3 regions of the Mesorhizobium sp. U510 genome follow, and region 2 is predicted to be linked to each of the others. Evidence: riboswitches for the same ligand, from Rfam matches in the RefSeq annotation. Region 2 holds a riboswitch; each other region holds the start of a gene.
The links. A riboswitch is a leader RNA that binds a small molecule or an ion and turns the genes downstream of it on or off. The one in region 2 is predicted to bind thiamine pyrophosphate.
Positions count from the first base shown of each region.

Region 1: it holds a riboswitch for thiamine pyrophosphate, as region 2 does, so the genes downstream of both, thiB (thiamine ABC transporter substrate binding subunit) here and thiC (phosphomethylpyrimidine synthase ThiC) in region 2, are expected to answer to the same signal.
Region 3: it holds a riboswitch for thiamine pyrophosphate, as region 2 does, so the genes downstream of both, ACLGL5_RS28545 (YkoF family thiamine/hydroxymethylpyrimidine-binding protein) here and thiC (phosphomethylpyrimidine synthase ThiC) in region 2, are expected to answer to the same signal.

Region 1 covers NZ_CP180532.1:355,208-360,424, reverse strand. The annotation lists gene ACLGL5_RS03620 (ABC-F family ATP-binding cassette domain-containing protein) at 178-1,998, opposite strand; gene ACLGL5_RS03615 (thiamine diphosphokinase) at 2,000-2,644, opposite strand; TPP riboswitch at 2,733-2,847, shown strand; gene thiB (thiamine ABC transporter substrate binding subunit) at 2,891-3,889, shown strand; gene thiP (thiamine/thiamine pyrophosphate ABC transporter permease) at 3,865-5,217, shown strand, end outside.
Region 2 covers NZ_CP180532.1:1,938,090-1,943,306, reverse strand. The annotation lists gene queC (7-cyano-7-deazaguanine synthase QueC) at 438-1,136, shown strand; gene queD (6-carboxytetrahydropterin synthase QueD) at 1,136-1,492, shown strand; gene queE (7-carboxy-7-deazaguanine synthase QueE) at 1,489-2,226, shown strand; TPP riboswitch at 2,505-2,616, shown strand; gene thiC (phosphomethylpyrimidine synthase ThiC) at 2,724-4,574, shown strand; gene thiO (glycine oxidase ThiO) at 4,571-5,217, shown strand, end outside.
Region 3 covers NZ_CP180532.1:5,528,049-5,533,265, reverse strand. The annotation lists gene ACLGL5_RS28560 (glycosyltransferase family 39 protein) at 1-1,206, shown strand, start outside; gene msrA (peptide-methionine (S)-S-oxide reductase MsrA) at 1,380-1,898, shown strand; gene ACLGL5_RS28550 (hypothetical protein) at 1,979-2,287, opposite strand; TPP riboswitch at 2,475-2,588, shown strand; gene ACLGL5_RS28545 (YkoF family thiamine/hydroxymethylpyrimidine-binding protein) at 2,579-3,187, shown strand; gene ACLGL5_RS28540 (ABC transporter permease) at 3,297-4,046, shown strand; gene ACLGL5_RS28535 (ABC transporter ATP-binding protein) at 4,043-4,810, shown strand; gene ACLGL5_RS28530 (ABC transporter substrate-binding protein) at 4,803-5,217, shown strand, end outside.

The DNA of each region.
Region 1 (5,217 bases), 1.6 Mb from region 2:
CTGGCTGCGGGTGAGAGGGCCTGGCCCTCCGCTATGGCTCCCAGCCCTTCGGGCGTTCAATCCTTTCCAAAGGTCCACTGGATCTTTCGATTCGCCTGAAGGCGAACCGGGCTTTCACCGTTCGTCGCTTCAATCGACAAATCGTTGTCGATCGATTGGCCTACGGCCGAACGCTCCTCACCCTTCCATCTCCTCGCGCAGCATCTCCAGCTCCAGCCACTCTTCCTCGAGCGCGGCCAGCGTCGCGCGTTCCTTGTCGAGGGCGGCGATGGTTTTCTGGAAGGAGGCCGGATCGCGCTCGTAATAGGCCGGGTCGGCGATGTTGTTCTCCAGGCGCGAGATCGACGCGGTCACCGCCTCGATCTTCTTGGGGAGCGATTCCAGGGCGAATTTCTGCTTGAACGACAGTTTCTTCGCCGGCCCTTTTGGCGCCGCCGGCTCGCTCTTGCCTTGCGCCTGTGCATCAGGGGCTTCGGCCCTGGCGCGCGCCTTGCGGTCGTCGAGCCTTGTGCCGCCGCGTTGCGCCAGCATGTCGGAATAACCGCCGGCATATTCGACCCAACGGCCGCCGCCATCCGGCGCGATGATGCTGGTGACGGTGCGGTCAAGGAAATCGCGGTCGTGGCTGACCAGGATGACGGTGCCGGCAAAGCCGGCGACCAGTTCCTGCAGCAGTTCCAGCGTCTCCATGTCGAGATCGTTGGTCGGCTCATCGAGCACCAGCAGGTTTGCCGGTCGTGCCAGCACGCGCGCCAGGATCAGCCGCGCCCGCTCGCCGCCGGACAGTTCGCGCACCGGCGTGCGCGCCTGCTCCGGCTTGAACAGGAAATCCTTCATGTAGGAGACGACATGGCGCTGCTCGCCATTGATGACGAGGTTTTCGCCGCGTCCGTCGGTGAGGTATTGCGCCAGCGTCTCCTGCGGGTCGACTGCCTCGCGCTTCTGGTCGAGCGTGGCGATTTCCAGATTGGTGCCGAGCCGCACCGAGCCAGCATCCGGCGCCAATTCGCCGGTCAGCATCTTCAAAAGCGTCGTCTTGCCGGCGCCGTTCGGTCCGACGAGGCCGACGCGATCGCCGCGCTGGATGCGGGTCGAGAAGCCCTTGACCACGGCGAGGTCGCCAAAGCTCTTCTCGATGTTCTTCGCTTCGATCACCAGCTTGCCGGATTCGGCGGCGTCGCTCGCCACCATGGTCGCGTTGCCTTCGGCGCCCCTATGGCCGCGGAAACGCTGGCGCATGGTCTGCAACTCGCCGAGGCGGCGCATGTTGCGCTTGCGCCGCGCCGTCACGCCATAACGCAGCCAGTGTTCTTCACGCACGATCTGGCGGCCAAGCTTGTGCTGCTCGCGCTCTTCCTCTTCCAACACCTGGTCGCGCCATTCCTCGAAATGGCCAAAACCCTTGTCCAGCCTGCGGGTCTGGCCACGATCGAGCCAGACGGTGGCGCGCGACACGCGCTCCAGAAAGCGGCGGTCGTGCGAGATGACGATGAGTGCCGAGGAGGTGCGCACGAGCTCCTCTTCCAGCCATTCGATGACCGACAGGTCAAGATGATTGGTCGGCTCATCAAGCAGCAGGATGTCGGGTTCCGGCGCCATGACACGGGCCAGGGCTGCGCGCCTGGCCTCGCCACCTGAGAGATCACCCGGCCGTTCCTCGCCGGTGAGGCCAAGATGCTCCATCAGATAGGAGGCGCGGTAGGGATCGTCGGCTGGCCCGAGGCCTGCCTCGACATAGGCACGCACGGTGGCGAAACCTTCCATGTCGGGCATCTGCGGCAGATAGCGGACGGTTGCCGAGGGCTGGCGAAACACCTCACCGTCCTGCGGCTCGATCAGGCCGGCCGCGATCTTGAGCAGCGTCGACTTGCCGGACCCGTTGCGGCCGACCAGCGCGATCTTGTCACCGGCCGAAGCCGTCAAGGCAGCACCGTCGAGCAACGGTGTGCCGCCGAAGGTCAGTCTTATCCCGTCGAGATTGAGAAGAGGCGGGGCCATGTCAGCTTTCAGGTAGTGGATACGGATGCGCGAGCAGCAGCGCGCGGCCGTGGCCGAGCGCGATGTCGAGGCGGCCCCGGACCTCGTTGGAAATGGTCAGCGACGAGCCGAACGCCACTACGACCTGGTTCAACGGCCATTTGGCGCCGGTGACGGTCAGGCCGGCAAGTTCGGAAAAGCCGAGGATCGAAAACAGCGTGCCGTCGGCATAGTCGAAGCCGGCCGTTCCCGACAGCAACGGGACACCTTCCTGGGCGCCGCTGGTCAACAGCACCTCGGTTCCGGCTTCGGCCAGGCGCAGGGCGAGCGCCAGATGCAGGAAAGCGTGGTCGGCGCGCTTGCCGCCGAACGCGCCCGCCAGCACCAGGCTAGTCGCGCCACGCTCGAGGGCTGCGGCAATCGCCAATTCGCCGTCGGTCTTGTCCTTCTCCGCCGGGAAGGTTCGGCGGGGCACTGCGGCGAGGTCGGCGGGGAGATCGGCCGGCACCGAATCGAAATCACCCACCCATAGTTCCGGCACAAGGCCGAGCAGCCGGGCATGGCCGATGCCGGCGTCGGCGGCAATGATGCGCGAGCCGTCGACCTGGCGGTCGAGCCGGGGCGTGCGGATGAGATCGCCGCCAAGCAGGATGGTGAATGTGCTCATATCCGGTGGCCTGTACCAGCCCGGCAGCGGAAACGGAAGGCCGGCAAACTGCCACTTGCGCGGTTCCCCGGCCCGGCCTATGTGTCGAAACGCTCTAACGGGGTGCCGGACGCGATCTTCGCGGACCGGCTGAGAGGCAGTCTCGCCAACCCGCTGAACCTGATCCGGTTTGTACCGGCGGAGGGATTAGACGTTTCGGACAGTCCGGCGCCTCAATTCCTTGCAATTCGAACGAAGGAGGCGCCGATGCGCACGCTTTTATACGCTCTTGTCTCGACCATGGTCGTGGCGCTGTCCGGGCCGGCCTTGGCCAAGGACAAGCTCACCGTCTACACCTATGAAAGCTTCACCGCCGACTGGGGGCCAGGCCCGGTGGTGAAGAAGGAATTCGAGGCCGAATGCGGCTGCGACGTCGAGTTCGTCTCGGTCGCCGATGGCGTGGCCCTGCTCAACCGCGTCAAGCTAGAAGGCGCGTCAACCAAGGCCGACATCGTACTTGGCCTCGACACCAATCTCACCGCCGATGCCAAGGCCAGCGGGTTGTTTGCCCCGCATGGCGCGGTCTCCGATGTCAACGTGCCGGGTGGCTGGAGCGACGATACTTTTGTTCCCTTCGACTACGGCTATTTCGCCGTCGTCTACGACACCGAAAAACTGAAGACGCCGCCGAAGAGCCTGAAGGAACTGGTCGAAGGCAGTGCCGACGACAAGATCGTCATCCAGGATCCGCGCACCTCGACGCCGGGCCTCGGCCTGCTGTTGTGGGTGAAGTCGGTCTATGGCGACAAGGCGCCGGAAGCCTGGGCCAAGCTCAAGACGAAGGTGCTGACCGTGACGCCGGGCTGGAGCGAGGCCTATGGCCTGTTCACCAAAGGCGAGGCGCCGATGGTGTTGTCCTACACGACCTCGCCGGCCTATCACATGGTCGCCGAGAACACGCAGCGCTACCAGGCCGCTTCTTTCGAGGAGGGCGAATATCTGCAGATCGAGGTCGCGGGAATCACCACGAACGGAGCCAAGAACCCGCTGGCGGCAAAATTCATCGCCTTCATGACCGGGCCGAAATTCCAGGACGCGATCCCGGAGACCAACTGGATGTTCCCGGCCGGAAAGACCGACAAGCCGCTCAACCCGGCCTTCGACAAGCTGGTCAAGCCGACCAAGACCCTGCTGTTCAGCCCCGAAGAGGTTGCCGCCAACCGCAAGGCCTGGGTGGATGAATGGCTGGCGGTGATGAGCAAATAGGCAGAGTGGTGACGCCGGCGCAAACCACGGATTCACGCGTCAGCGCCGGCATCATCGCGCTCGCCGCGATCACGCTGCTGATCGGCGGCGCATTCGCGGGCCTGCTCGTCGAAGGCGCCCATGATTTTTCGGGAGCCTGGGCGGCCTTCGATCCCTACCTGCTGCGCGTCGTGCGCTTCACGCTTTGGCAGGCAGTCCTCTCGACCCTGCTTTCGGTGATCCCGGCGCTGTTCGTGGCGCGCGCCCTGTCGCGGCATCCGCGTTTCTTCGGCCGCGCCTTCATCCTGCAACTCTTCGCCGTGCCGTTGGCGCTGCCGGCGATCGTCGCGGCGCTTGGCATACTGGCGCTGTACGGCCGTGCCGGCTATTTCGCCGGCCTGTTCAGCGCCGCCGGCAGCCAGGGTTGGCCAGGCATCTATGGCTTGTCCGGCATTCTCGTCGCCCACGTCTTCTTCAACCTGCCGTTGGCGACCCGCCTGTTCCTCGAGGCGCTGCAGACGATTCCCGCCGACCAGTGGCGGCTGGCAAGCCAGCTCGGCATGGCGGCGGGGCCGGCCTTCCGGCTGATCGAATGGCCGACGCTGCGCGCCGCTCTGCCGGGTGTCGCCGGGCTGGTCTTCATGCTCTGCATCACCTCCTTCACCATCGTTTTGACGCTTGGCGGCGGACCGGCGGCAACGACGCTGGAGGTCGGCATCTACCAGGCGCTGCGCTTCGATTTCGATCCGGCGCGGGCGGTCGCCCTGACATTGCTGCAGATTGCCTTGACCTTCATCGTGGTGCTGGCGCTGACGCGGCTTGGCGCCAATGTCGTCGGCGACACCAACCTGCCGGTGGCGCCGCGCCGTTATCTCTCCGTCGACACGACCGAGGCGTCACTCAACGCCGTGCTCATCGTGCTGGCGCTGCTGTTCGTTATCGGACCGATGGCCGCGACCGTCTCGGCAGGCTTGGGCGCCGATCTCGGCCGGCTCGCCGGCGAGGCCGCTGTCCGGCAGGCGACGCTGACCAGTGCGGTGCTCGCTTTCCTGTCGGCGCTGCTTTCAGTGATGCTGTCGTTGGCGCTGACCATGGCGCGACGGGCACTCGCGTTGAGGCGCCGCGCCGGTCGAAGGACACTGCTCGAACACGCCACGGATACCGGCGCCGGTTTTGTGCTGGTCGTGCCGCCGATCGTCATCGGAGTCGGCTGGTTCCTCCTGCTGCGCCATGCCGGCGACGTCTTTGCCATCGCCCCGGTCATGGTCGTCACCGTCAATTCTGTCATGGCGATGCCTTTCGCGCTGCGCGCCGTCCGTCCCGCCTATGACGCGGCGAGCGAGCGCCAC
Region 2 (5,217 bases):
CTCGGAAAGGAATTCCCAGCTCTGACCAATGACGAGGCGCGGCGGCTCGAGACGATCTATGCGCAGACCAGAAAACGGCAAAGCACGAGGCAGAAGCCTTTCACTGGACTGCCGGTCGACCCTTGCGTTGTCGCCGAAACTCGGGACGTCATGTTCTGGGGCAAACCGGACAAGCCGAAGGTGTGTCGGGAATGCTGCTGGGCCACGGCAGTGATTTCTGCATCGTCTATACGCCTATATACGCAGTGCCGGCGTCAGCACCCCAGCGGTCGAAGATACGCGACAAGTCGCGTGCAAAGTCATCCTGGGGACGCTGACAACAAGGTACGTGGGCTCAATCGCGTGCACCCCATTCACAAAACCGGCTCCGTGGAGTAGTGGGAACGCAGAGAAATCTCCGGTCGCAGCCTTACCCGGTCAAAACAAGGATTCAAACCATGAATGCCCTCGTCATCTGCTCCGGCGGATTGGACTCTGTTTCGCTCGCTCACAAGGTGGCGACCGAGCAGAAACTCATTGGCCTGCTTTCGTTCGATTACGGCCAGAGGCACAAAAAGGAACTCGGCTTTGCCGCTATGTGCGCCAAGCGGCTGGGTGTTCCGCACCAGATCGTCGATATCCGCGATGTCGGCCGGAACCTGAGCGGCTCGGCGCTGACTGATAATGTGGACGTGCCCGACGGGCACTATGCCGAAGATTCCATGAGAATCACGGTGGTGCCGAACAGGAACGCCATCATGCTGGCTATCGCCTTCGGGGTTGCCGCCGCGCAGAAGGCCGATGCGGTGGCCACTGCCGTCCACGGCGGAGATCATTTCATCTATCCCGATTGCCGGCCCGCTTTTATTGACGCCTTTCAGACGATGCAGAACCATGCGCTCGCAGGCTACGCCGATATCCGCCTTTACGCTCCCTATGTGAATATGTCGAAGGCCGACATCGTCAGTGAGGGGGCAAGGTACGCCACACCGTTCGAGGCGACGTGGTCCTGCTACAAGGGCGGTGCACGTCATTGCGGTCGCTGCGGGACATGTGTCGAACGGCGCGAAGCATTCGATCTGGCCGGCATTGCCGACCCGACAGATTATGAGGACGCGGACTTCTGGCTCCACGCTATCCAGACAAGGAGCGCGTGATGTTTCGCATTACCAAAGAGTTCCACTTCTCGGCCTCGCATCAGCTCACCTCCTTGCCACCAGATCATCAGTGCGCGCGTCTACACGGCCACAACTACATCGTCGTAGTGGAGCTGTCAGGTGGCGAACTGGACGAGCATGGCTTTGTGCGCGACTACCAGGACCTGGCTTCGCTCAAGCACTACATCGATGCGACGTTCGACCATCGGCATCTTAACGACGTGCTGGGGCATGACCGTGCCACAGCGGAATGTCTGGCCAGGCACTTCTACGACTGGTGCAAGGTGCGGCTACCACAAACCTCCGCCGTGCGCGTGAGCGAGACGCCGAAAACCTGGGCGGAATACCGGCCATGACGTGCGCGTCGCATCCCGGAATCCGCGTGAGCGAGATTTTTGGGCCGACCATTCAGGGCGAAGGCATGCTGATCGGCTTGCCGACGGTGTTCGTAAGAACGGGCGGGTGCGATTATCGCTGTTCCTGGTGCGACAGCCTGCATGCGGTGGACAGTCGCTTCCGCCATGATTGGGAGATGATGTCAACCGATGCGGTCTGGCAAAAGGTCATTGCGCTTTCCAGTGGTCAGCCCGTGATGGTGTCGCTGTCGGGCGGCAATCCGGCCATCCAACCGCTTGGCGGGCTGATCGACCGCGGGCATAGTGAGGGCTACCGTTTTGCATTGGAAACCCAAGGCTCGGTGCCTAAGGAATGGTTCGCCGATCTCGACGTGCTGGTGCTCAGCCCCAAGCCACCCTCAAGCGAAATGACGACAGATTGGGCCGCGTTCGACACTTGCGTCGAGGCGGCGCAGAATAAGCCGCGGATGGCGCTCAAGCTCGTCGTCTTCGACGATGATGACTATGCCTATGCCAAGGACGCCGCGGCGCGCTACCCGCAATTACCCGTCTATCTGCAGCCCGGCAACCACACGCCGCCGCGTCCCGGTCACGAAGACGATTTCATCGACATGGCCGGTGTGATGAAACGCATGGAATGGCTGGTCGAAAAGGTGACCCGTGACAGGTGGTTCGAGGCGCGTGTACTGCCGCAACTTCATGTTCTGCTTTGGGGAAACAAACGGGGCGTCTAGCCCACGCGGAAGGATTGCCGATGACGAGCAAGACAGACATCTAAAGCAATCTCATCCAATTGGGCGATAGCAACGTCGGTCCAAGAAAGCCCGAAAATGCCGTGCTGGAAAATGTTTCGAATTCGCATGATGGCTCGGCTATCGTGGGCGCTTCGCCGCTCCTATAGGCGTGAGTTGCTCTCGAACGAGCGCGAGCTTTCTGCCCGGTTTATTTGGCCGCCGATCAACGCTGCGGACCGAATGCGCTTGACAAGATAGCGCCGGCCCGTTCAATTCCAAGCATTCACCAGGGGAGTCCCGGCAAGGGGCTGAGATACTGCTAGAGCGCGCAGTGACCCGTTGAACCTGATCCAGTTCATACTGGCGTAGGGACGGTGCAAGCGCTTTGCGGGAGTTCACGCCCGAAGTCCTGTTTCCAAGCAGGGCGACCAAAGCGTCTTTTCATCCTTCCGGCACAGAACTGGGTCTCCAATGCATGAGCAAAGGAAGCCCTCTAGATGAATGCCCTCAACCCAGCCGTCTCGACGGGACCGCTGCCCGCCTCGCGGAAAATCCACAAATCCGGCGTCCTCCACCCGCAGATCAGGGTGCCGATGCGCGAAATCTCCGTCCATCCAACGGCCGGCGAGCCGCCCGTCATCGTCTACGATCCGTCCGGCCCCTATACCGACCCGACAGTCGAAACCAGCATTGAGAACGGCCTTGCACGGCTTCGCCATGAATGGATTATCGCGCGCGGCGATGTCGAAGCTTATGATGGCCGCCATGTCCAGCCGGAAGACAACGGATTCGCGGTGGGCGAGCGCCTGACGCCGGAATTTCCCATTCGCAACCGGCCGCTCAGGGCCAAGGCCGGCAAGGCGGTGACACAGCTTGCCTATGCGCGCGCCGGCATCATCACGCCCGAAATGGAGTTCGTCGCCATCCGCGAGAACCTTGGCCGCGAGAACCTCGGCCGCGAGATCTTGCGCGGCAAGCTTCAACGCGACGGCGAAGCCTTCGGCGCGGCGATCCCCGACTTCGTCACGCCGGAATTCGTGCGCGACGAGGTGGCTCGCGGACGCGCAATCATTCCCGCCAACATCAATCATCCCGAAAGCGAACCGATGATCATCGGCCGCAATTTCCTGGTGAAGATCAACGCCAATATCGGCAACTCGGCGGTCACCTCTTCGATGGCCGAGGAAGTGGAAAAGATGGTCTGGGCGATTCGCTGGGGCGCCGACACGGTGATGGACCTGTCGACTGGCCGCAACATCCACAACATCCGCGACTGGATCGTGCGCAACGCGCCGGTGCCGATCGGCACGGTGCCTCTCTATCAGGCGCTCGAAAAGGTCAACGGCATTGCCGAGGATCTGACCTGGGAGGTGTATCGAGACACGCTGATCGAGCAGGCCGAACAGGGCGTCGACTATTTCACCATCCACGCCGGCGTGCGGCTGCACTACATCCCGCTGACCGTCGACCGGGTCACGGGCATCGTCTCGCGCGGCGGCTCGATCATGGCCAAATGGTGCCTGCATCATCACCGGGAGAGCTTCCTCTACGAGCATTTCGCCGAAATCTGCGACATCTGCCGCGCCTATGATGTGTCCTTTTCGCTCGGCGACGGCCTTCGTCCGGGCTCGATCGCCGACGCCAATGATGCGGCGCAATTCGCCGAGTTGGAAACGCTCGGCGAACTGACGAGAATCGCCTGGGCAAAGGATTGCCAGGTGATGATCGAGGGGCCCGGCCACGTACCGATGCACAAGATCAAGGAGAACATGGACAAGCAGCTCGCTGTGTGCGGCGAGGCGCCATTCTATACGCTTGGACCGCTGACGACCGACATCGCGCCGGGCTACGACCACATCACCTCAGGCATCGGCGCCGCCATGATCGGCTGGTTCGGCACCGCCATGCTCTGCTACGTCACGCCCAAGGAGCATCTCGGCCTTCCCGATCGCAACGACGTCAAGATTGGCGTGATCACCTACAAGATCGCCGCCCATGCCGCGGACTTGGCGAAGGGCCATCCGGCAGCGAAAACCAGGGATGATGCCCTTTCGCGCGCGCGCTTCGAGTTCCGCTGGGAAGACCAGTTCAACCTGTCGCTCGACCCCGAAACCGCGCGATCCTTCCACGATCAGACCTTGCCCAAGGAGGCCCACAAGCTGGCGCATTTCTGCTCGATGTGCGGGCCGAAATTCTGCTCCATGCGCATCTCCCACGACATCCGCGCCGAGGCACAGAAGGAGGGCATGGCCGCGATGGCTGCGAAATACCGCGAGGGCGGTGATCTCTACATGCCGGCTGACGAGACCGGCGTACCGCTCATGCCGGAGGCGCCCGAACCGTCATGAGGGTGCTTGTCAAAGGGGCCGGCATCGCCGGCCTCACCGCGGCCTTCGAACTCGCCGCCCGCGGCGCGACGGTCACAGTCGCCGAGATCCGGCATGGCCTTGGCGGCAATGCATCGTGGTTCGCCGGCGGCATGCTGGCGCCATGGTGCGAACGTGAAAGCGCCGAGCAGCCGGTGCTGGATCTCGGACGCGACGCCGCCGACTGGTGGGATGCGGTACTGCCGGGTCAGGTGACACGGGCCGGAACACTGGTCGTGGCCATGCCGCGTGATGCAGGTGAGCTTGACCGGTTCGCCAGTCGCACGTCGGGGCATCGGCGTGTCGAGGAGAACGAAATTGCGATCCTGGAGCCCGGCCTCGCCGGCCGCTTCCGGTGCGGATTGCTGTTTCCCGATGAGGCTCATCTCGACCCGCGCCAGGCGATGGCGGCACTTCAAGGCAGGCTCGCGGCCATGGGTGTCGAATTCCACTTTGGCGCCGACGCCGGGCATGTTTCCGGTTTCGATCGTCAGATCGACTGCACGGGATTGGCAGCAGCCGATGACAGGCTGCGCGGCGTTCGCGGCGAGATGCTGATCCTGCGCACGCCCGATATCTCGCTGTCGCGCCCGGTCAGGCTGCTGCATCCGCGCTTTCCGCTCTA
Region 3 (5,217 bases), 3.4 Mb from region 2:
GCCCGCGACATGCTCGGGCAAAGCCGTGCGCTGGCCGCCGTGCTTTTGATGCCGTCGGTCTATTTCTTCGGCTGGCCGACCCCGCAATTCAATCATGACTACGCGCAGATGCCGTTCTGGGCGGCCATTTGCTGGTTGCTCTGGCGCGCCGGCCGTGGCGGCGGGCCGGGCTGGTGGCTGGCGCTCGGACTGGTGTCGGGCGTCGGGCTCTATGCCAAGTTCTCCACCGGCCTGCTGCTAGCCTTCGGCGCGCTCTGGCTGTTGTATGACGCACGCGCGCGCAGCCGGCTGGCGACGCCCTGGCCATGGCTCGGCCTTGCCGTCTTTCTCGCCGTTGCCGCGCCGCTGGCCATCGCGCTCTACCGCATCGATTTCCTGCCGCTGACCTATTTCGCAGCCCGCGACCAATGGGTGACCGAAAACCGGGCGCGTCTCTACTACATCGGCGTCCAGATGGCCGGGCTCTCCGGCTTTCTTCTGGTGCTGACGATATCCGGGTTGTTGCGGCGCTCGCCGGCCCCAGAAGCGCCGGTCGAGCGCGGCATTCTGGTCTATCTCGTGTGGATGGGGCTCGGCCCGGCGACCCTGATCATGGTGGCCTCGTTGTTCACCGGCACCGGCGAGTCCTGGGGCGCGCCGATGTACAATCTTGTCGGCGTCACGGTGCTCGCCTTTCTCGGCCACCGGCTCGGCGCCATCGAGATGCGAAGGCTGGCGATCTGCGCGTTCCTCTGCATCCTCACCATGTCGGGTGCCTATGCGGCGCTGCGCTGGACGGGCTGCAATGTGCGGGGGCGCCTGGACGCCGTCTGCTGGCCGGCACAGCCGATCGCGGACGAGGCCGAGGCGGTCTGGCACGCGGCGGCGCCCGGCCGGCTCGACATTGTCGGCGGCGATACCCAGGTGGCTATGCTGGCGGGCCTCAATGCCTATGACAAGCCGTCGATCTTCACCGATCTCGATACGCGGTTCGCGCCCTGGATCACCAGGCAGCGCTTGCACGACCACGGCATGCTGATGGTTTGGCCAGGGCATGACGTTCCGCCGCAGTTGCAGACATGGCTGGGCAACCTCCCGGTCAAGACGGTTCTTTTCAATTGGTCGCGCACGGCGCCGCCGGTGGCAATCAGCTTTGCCGCCATTCCGCCCGGCACGCTGTATCCGCCGCTTGCCGTCGACAGCCGGACCCTGCATCCGGGCAACTGAAACGGTTCGATCCCGACCGCGTCGTGATATCGTTCGCTCATGGCCGCGTTGTTTCCACGCGACTGGACGAAGCGGACGACAATGCCCATTTATTGGTAAATCCAATTTTGTCCGCGCAATTCCGGGCGGGAAACCGCTACATGAGCTGGAATTGCCTTTTGAGGAGACGTGACATGGCGACTTCGACCGAACGCGCAGTGCTTGCCGGTGGCTGTTTCTGGGGCATGCAGGATCTGATACGGCGCTATCCCGGCGTCATCTCCACGCGTGTCGGCTATAGCGGCGGTGATGTAGCCAACGCCACCTATCGCAACCACGGCACCCATGCCGAAGCCATCGAGATCAATTTCGATCCGGCCGTGATCAGCTATCGCACGCTGCTGGAGCGCTTTTTCCAGATCCACGATCCGACGACGCGCAACCGCCAGGGCAACGATGTCGGGATGAGCTACCGTTCGGCGATCTACTATACGAGCGACGAGCAGAAACGCGTCGCCGAAGACACCATCGCCGAAGTCGATGCTTCCGGCCTGTGGCCTGGCAAGGTCGTCACGGAAGTCGCGCCGGCCGGCGCCTTCTGGGAAGCCGAGCCCGAGCACCAGGATTATCTGGAGAAATATCCAAACGGCTACACCTGCCACTTCGTCAGGCCGGGCTGGAAACTGCCGGTTCGCGAAAAGGCCGCATCCTAACGGTTGGCACAAAGCATCGTTGGAAGTGATATCGAAAAGCCGCCGGATGTCCGGCGGCTTTTTTGTTTTTGGACAATCACTTACTTGCCACAGTTGTTGTCGTTCACGGTGGGCGCCGTCAAATTGCCGTTGGCATCGGACTGCGCACCTTGCGGGTTGGTCGGGCAATTCCGATCCGCATTGGAGTTCATGTCGCCCGGCGCGATGGTGGTGCTGTTGGTAATTGCCGGATCGACCGTATTGGGCGAAGCCGGCGTGCTCGGGTCTACAGTCACTGAGTGGCCGCTGCCGCCTGACCCATCCATGCCGTTTGCGGTGTTGCTTTGCGCCATCGCGGAAGTGGCAAGCGCAACGGTGAACGCCGAAGCTGCGAGGATTTTCATGAACATGGTTTTGCCTCCGAACTCGCCGCGTTGCGACCGGTGGGACAACCTCTCGGCTTGGCGAAGGTTCCCCATAAAATTCCGATTGCGCGGCGTCGCCAGCGTCCACGCAACGGCCAGAGTTGGTGCAACGCTTTTGGCCCGGTGCGCTGAAAAAACGGCTTCCCCTTCCGTTCGAATGGTGCTTTAACGCGTCCATCCACAGGGGTGCTCCGTACGGTCGGGGCTGAGACGGGGGCGGCAAGCCCACAGACCCTAGAAGCTGATCTGGGTAATACCAGCGGAGCGAGGCGGGCTATGTTTTCAGGCGCACAGATTTCCCTATATCCCATGGCCGACGATTTCGTCGGCGTCATCCTGGGTGCGCTCGGCGCGCTCGATCCCTACCGGGACAGGCTCCGGATCGAAACCGACGACATCTCGACCTTGCTGGTCGGGCCGCCCGAAGTGTTGTTCCCGGCGCTGCGCGACCTGTTCGTGGCGGCGGCGCAGAGCGGCAAGCATTGCGTGCTGTCGGCCGCCATTTCGCGCGGCTGTCCTGGCGAGCCGGACGATCCGATCTGCCGCTCCGACGCGTCTGGCGGGCCTGTCGGGCCGCTCGGGCCGCGCAAGGAAGCCGCCATCGCCGCCGTGCGCAGTGCTGCTGCCACCGGCCAGCCGGCGGCGGCGCAGTTCTCGCTCTATGTGATGGGCACCGGCGACCACATGGATGAGATCTATGGCTGCATCGATTTCCTGAAACAGTCCGGCGTCTACGATCGCTCCAAGAATTTTTGCACCAAACTGCGCGGCGATACCGGCGCGATCTTTTCGGCGCTGAACGAAGCCTTCTGCCGCTTCGGACCGGGCGCGGGCCACGTAACCCTTGACGTCACGGTTTCCGCCAACAGCCCTACCGCTGTCTGAACAGAACGCGCTTTCGTCGCGCGGTCAAGGTTGTCCTCTCGTGGTCTCATTGTCGTCAAGCCGCCCGCGGCAGCTCGCGGGTCTCTTCGCCAGGGCGGCACCGGCCGTGATGTCGGTCGGGTTGCTGCTCGTGGCCTGGGAACTCTACGCAAATTATTCCGGCATCAAGCCGACGATCCTGCCGGCGCCGTCGCGCGTCTTCGAACAGGCGATGCTCAATCGCGAGGCGCTGATCGACAACGCCGTTCCCACCATCCGCGCCACGCTGATCGGCTTTGCCTGCTCGCTCGGCGCCGCTTTCGCGCTGTCGATGCTGGTCGACTTCTTCCAGCCGCTGCGGCGCGCGCTGTTTCCTGTCTTCATCGTCAGCCAGACCTTGCCGCTGGTGGCCATCGCGCCGCTGGTGGTGCTGTGGTTCGGCTTCGGTTTGACGCCAAAGATCATGCTGGTGGCGCTGGTCACCTTTTTCCCGATGCTGGTGGCTCTGGTGCAGGGCTACGAGGCGACCGAGGTGGAGATCGGCCAGATGCTGCGCGCCATGGGGGCAGGGCGCTGGCGTGTCTTCGTTCTGGCGCGGCTGCCTTCGGCACTGCCCTATTTCTTCGCCGGCCTGCGGATCTCCATCACCTATGCCGTGGTCGGCGCCATCTTCGCCGAATATGCCGGTGCGGCCAAGGGACTGGGCATCTACATGCTCAACGCCAAGAACAATTTCCGCCCCGATCTGGTGCTGGCCGCGGTCGGCGTGAGTGCCGCGCTCACGCTGATCCTGTTCGGGCTGACGGCGCTCTTGCAGCGCCTCGCCATGCCCTGGGAACGGATCGGCCGTCAGCCGGCAGGGAAGGGGCCGGGGCGATGAGCCGGCTCGAATTGCGGCATGTGCGCAAGGCGTTTGGCGGGCTCGACGTGCTCGCCGACATTTCGCTCAGCGTCGGTGCCGGCGAATTCGTCTCGATCCTTGGGCCTTCGGGCGCCGGCAAGTCGACGCTGTTCCAGCTTCTGACGGGTGCCGAGCATGGCGAAGGCGAGATGTTGTTCGACGGCATGCCGCTCGACGACCATGGCCGGCATTTCGCATTCATGCCGCAGCGCGACGCCCTGATGCCGTGGCGGCGCATCCTCGACAACACGACACTCGGGCTCGAAGTGCAAGGCGTCAGACGCCAGGCAGCGCGGGCGCGGGTCGCGCCGCTGCTTGCAGAGTTCGGCCTTGCCGGCTTCGAGCGGCATTTTCCGGCACGGCTTTCCGGCGGCATGCGCCAGCGCGCGGCGCTTTTGCGCACGGTGGTGCAGGAGCGCGACATGCTTTTGCTCGACGAACCGTTCGGCGCGCTCGACGCATTGACCCGTGCGGCCATGCAGCGCTGGCTCGAGCAGATGTGGCGTCACCATCGGTGGACGGCGCTGCTGATCACCCACGATGTGCGCGAGGCGGTGTTCCTGTCCGACCGCATCTATGTGCTGTCGGCGCGTCCGGCCCGTGTGTTGCGTGAGATCACGGTGCCCTTGCCGCGTCCGCGAGATCCGACTGGCGCCGCCGCGCAGCAGGCCGGCGCACTCGAGGCCGAGATCCTCGACATCTTGCTCAACCCTCAACCATCCAAAGGACATGACCATGACTGATATGACACGCCGGCAGGCCCTGCTGCTCACCCTTGCCAGCGGTCTTCCGCTGATCGCTGGAGCGAGCCGCGTCTTCGCCGCGACGCAAAAAGTCACCGTCGCGCTGGACTGGACTGTCAACACCAACCACATCGGGCTGTTCGTCGCCCGCGACAAGGGATTTTACCGCGAGGCCGGCCTCGAGGTCGACATTTTACCCTATAGTGACACCGGCGCCGGCACGCTGGTCGCCAACCGCGTTGCCGACTTCGGCATCAACGGCACCATCAGCCTGTTCAGCCAGAAGACCGGCGGGGCCGACTTGAAGGCCGTCTACGCCGTGGTGCAGTCCGAAACCGGCCGCGTGGTCTTCAATGCGGCGCGCAGCGAGATCAAAACTCCCAGGGATCTTGACGGCCTGACCTATG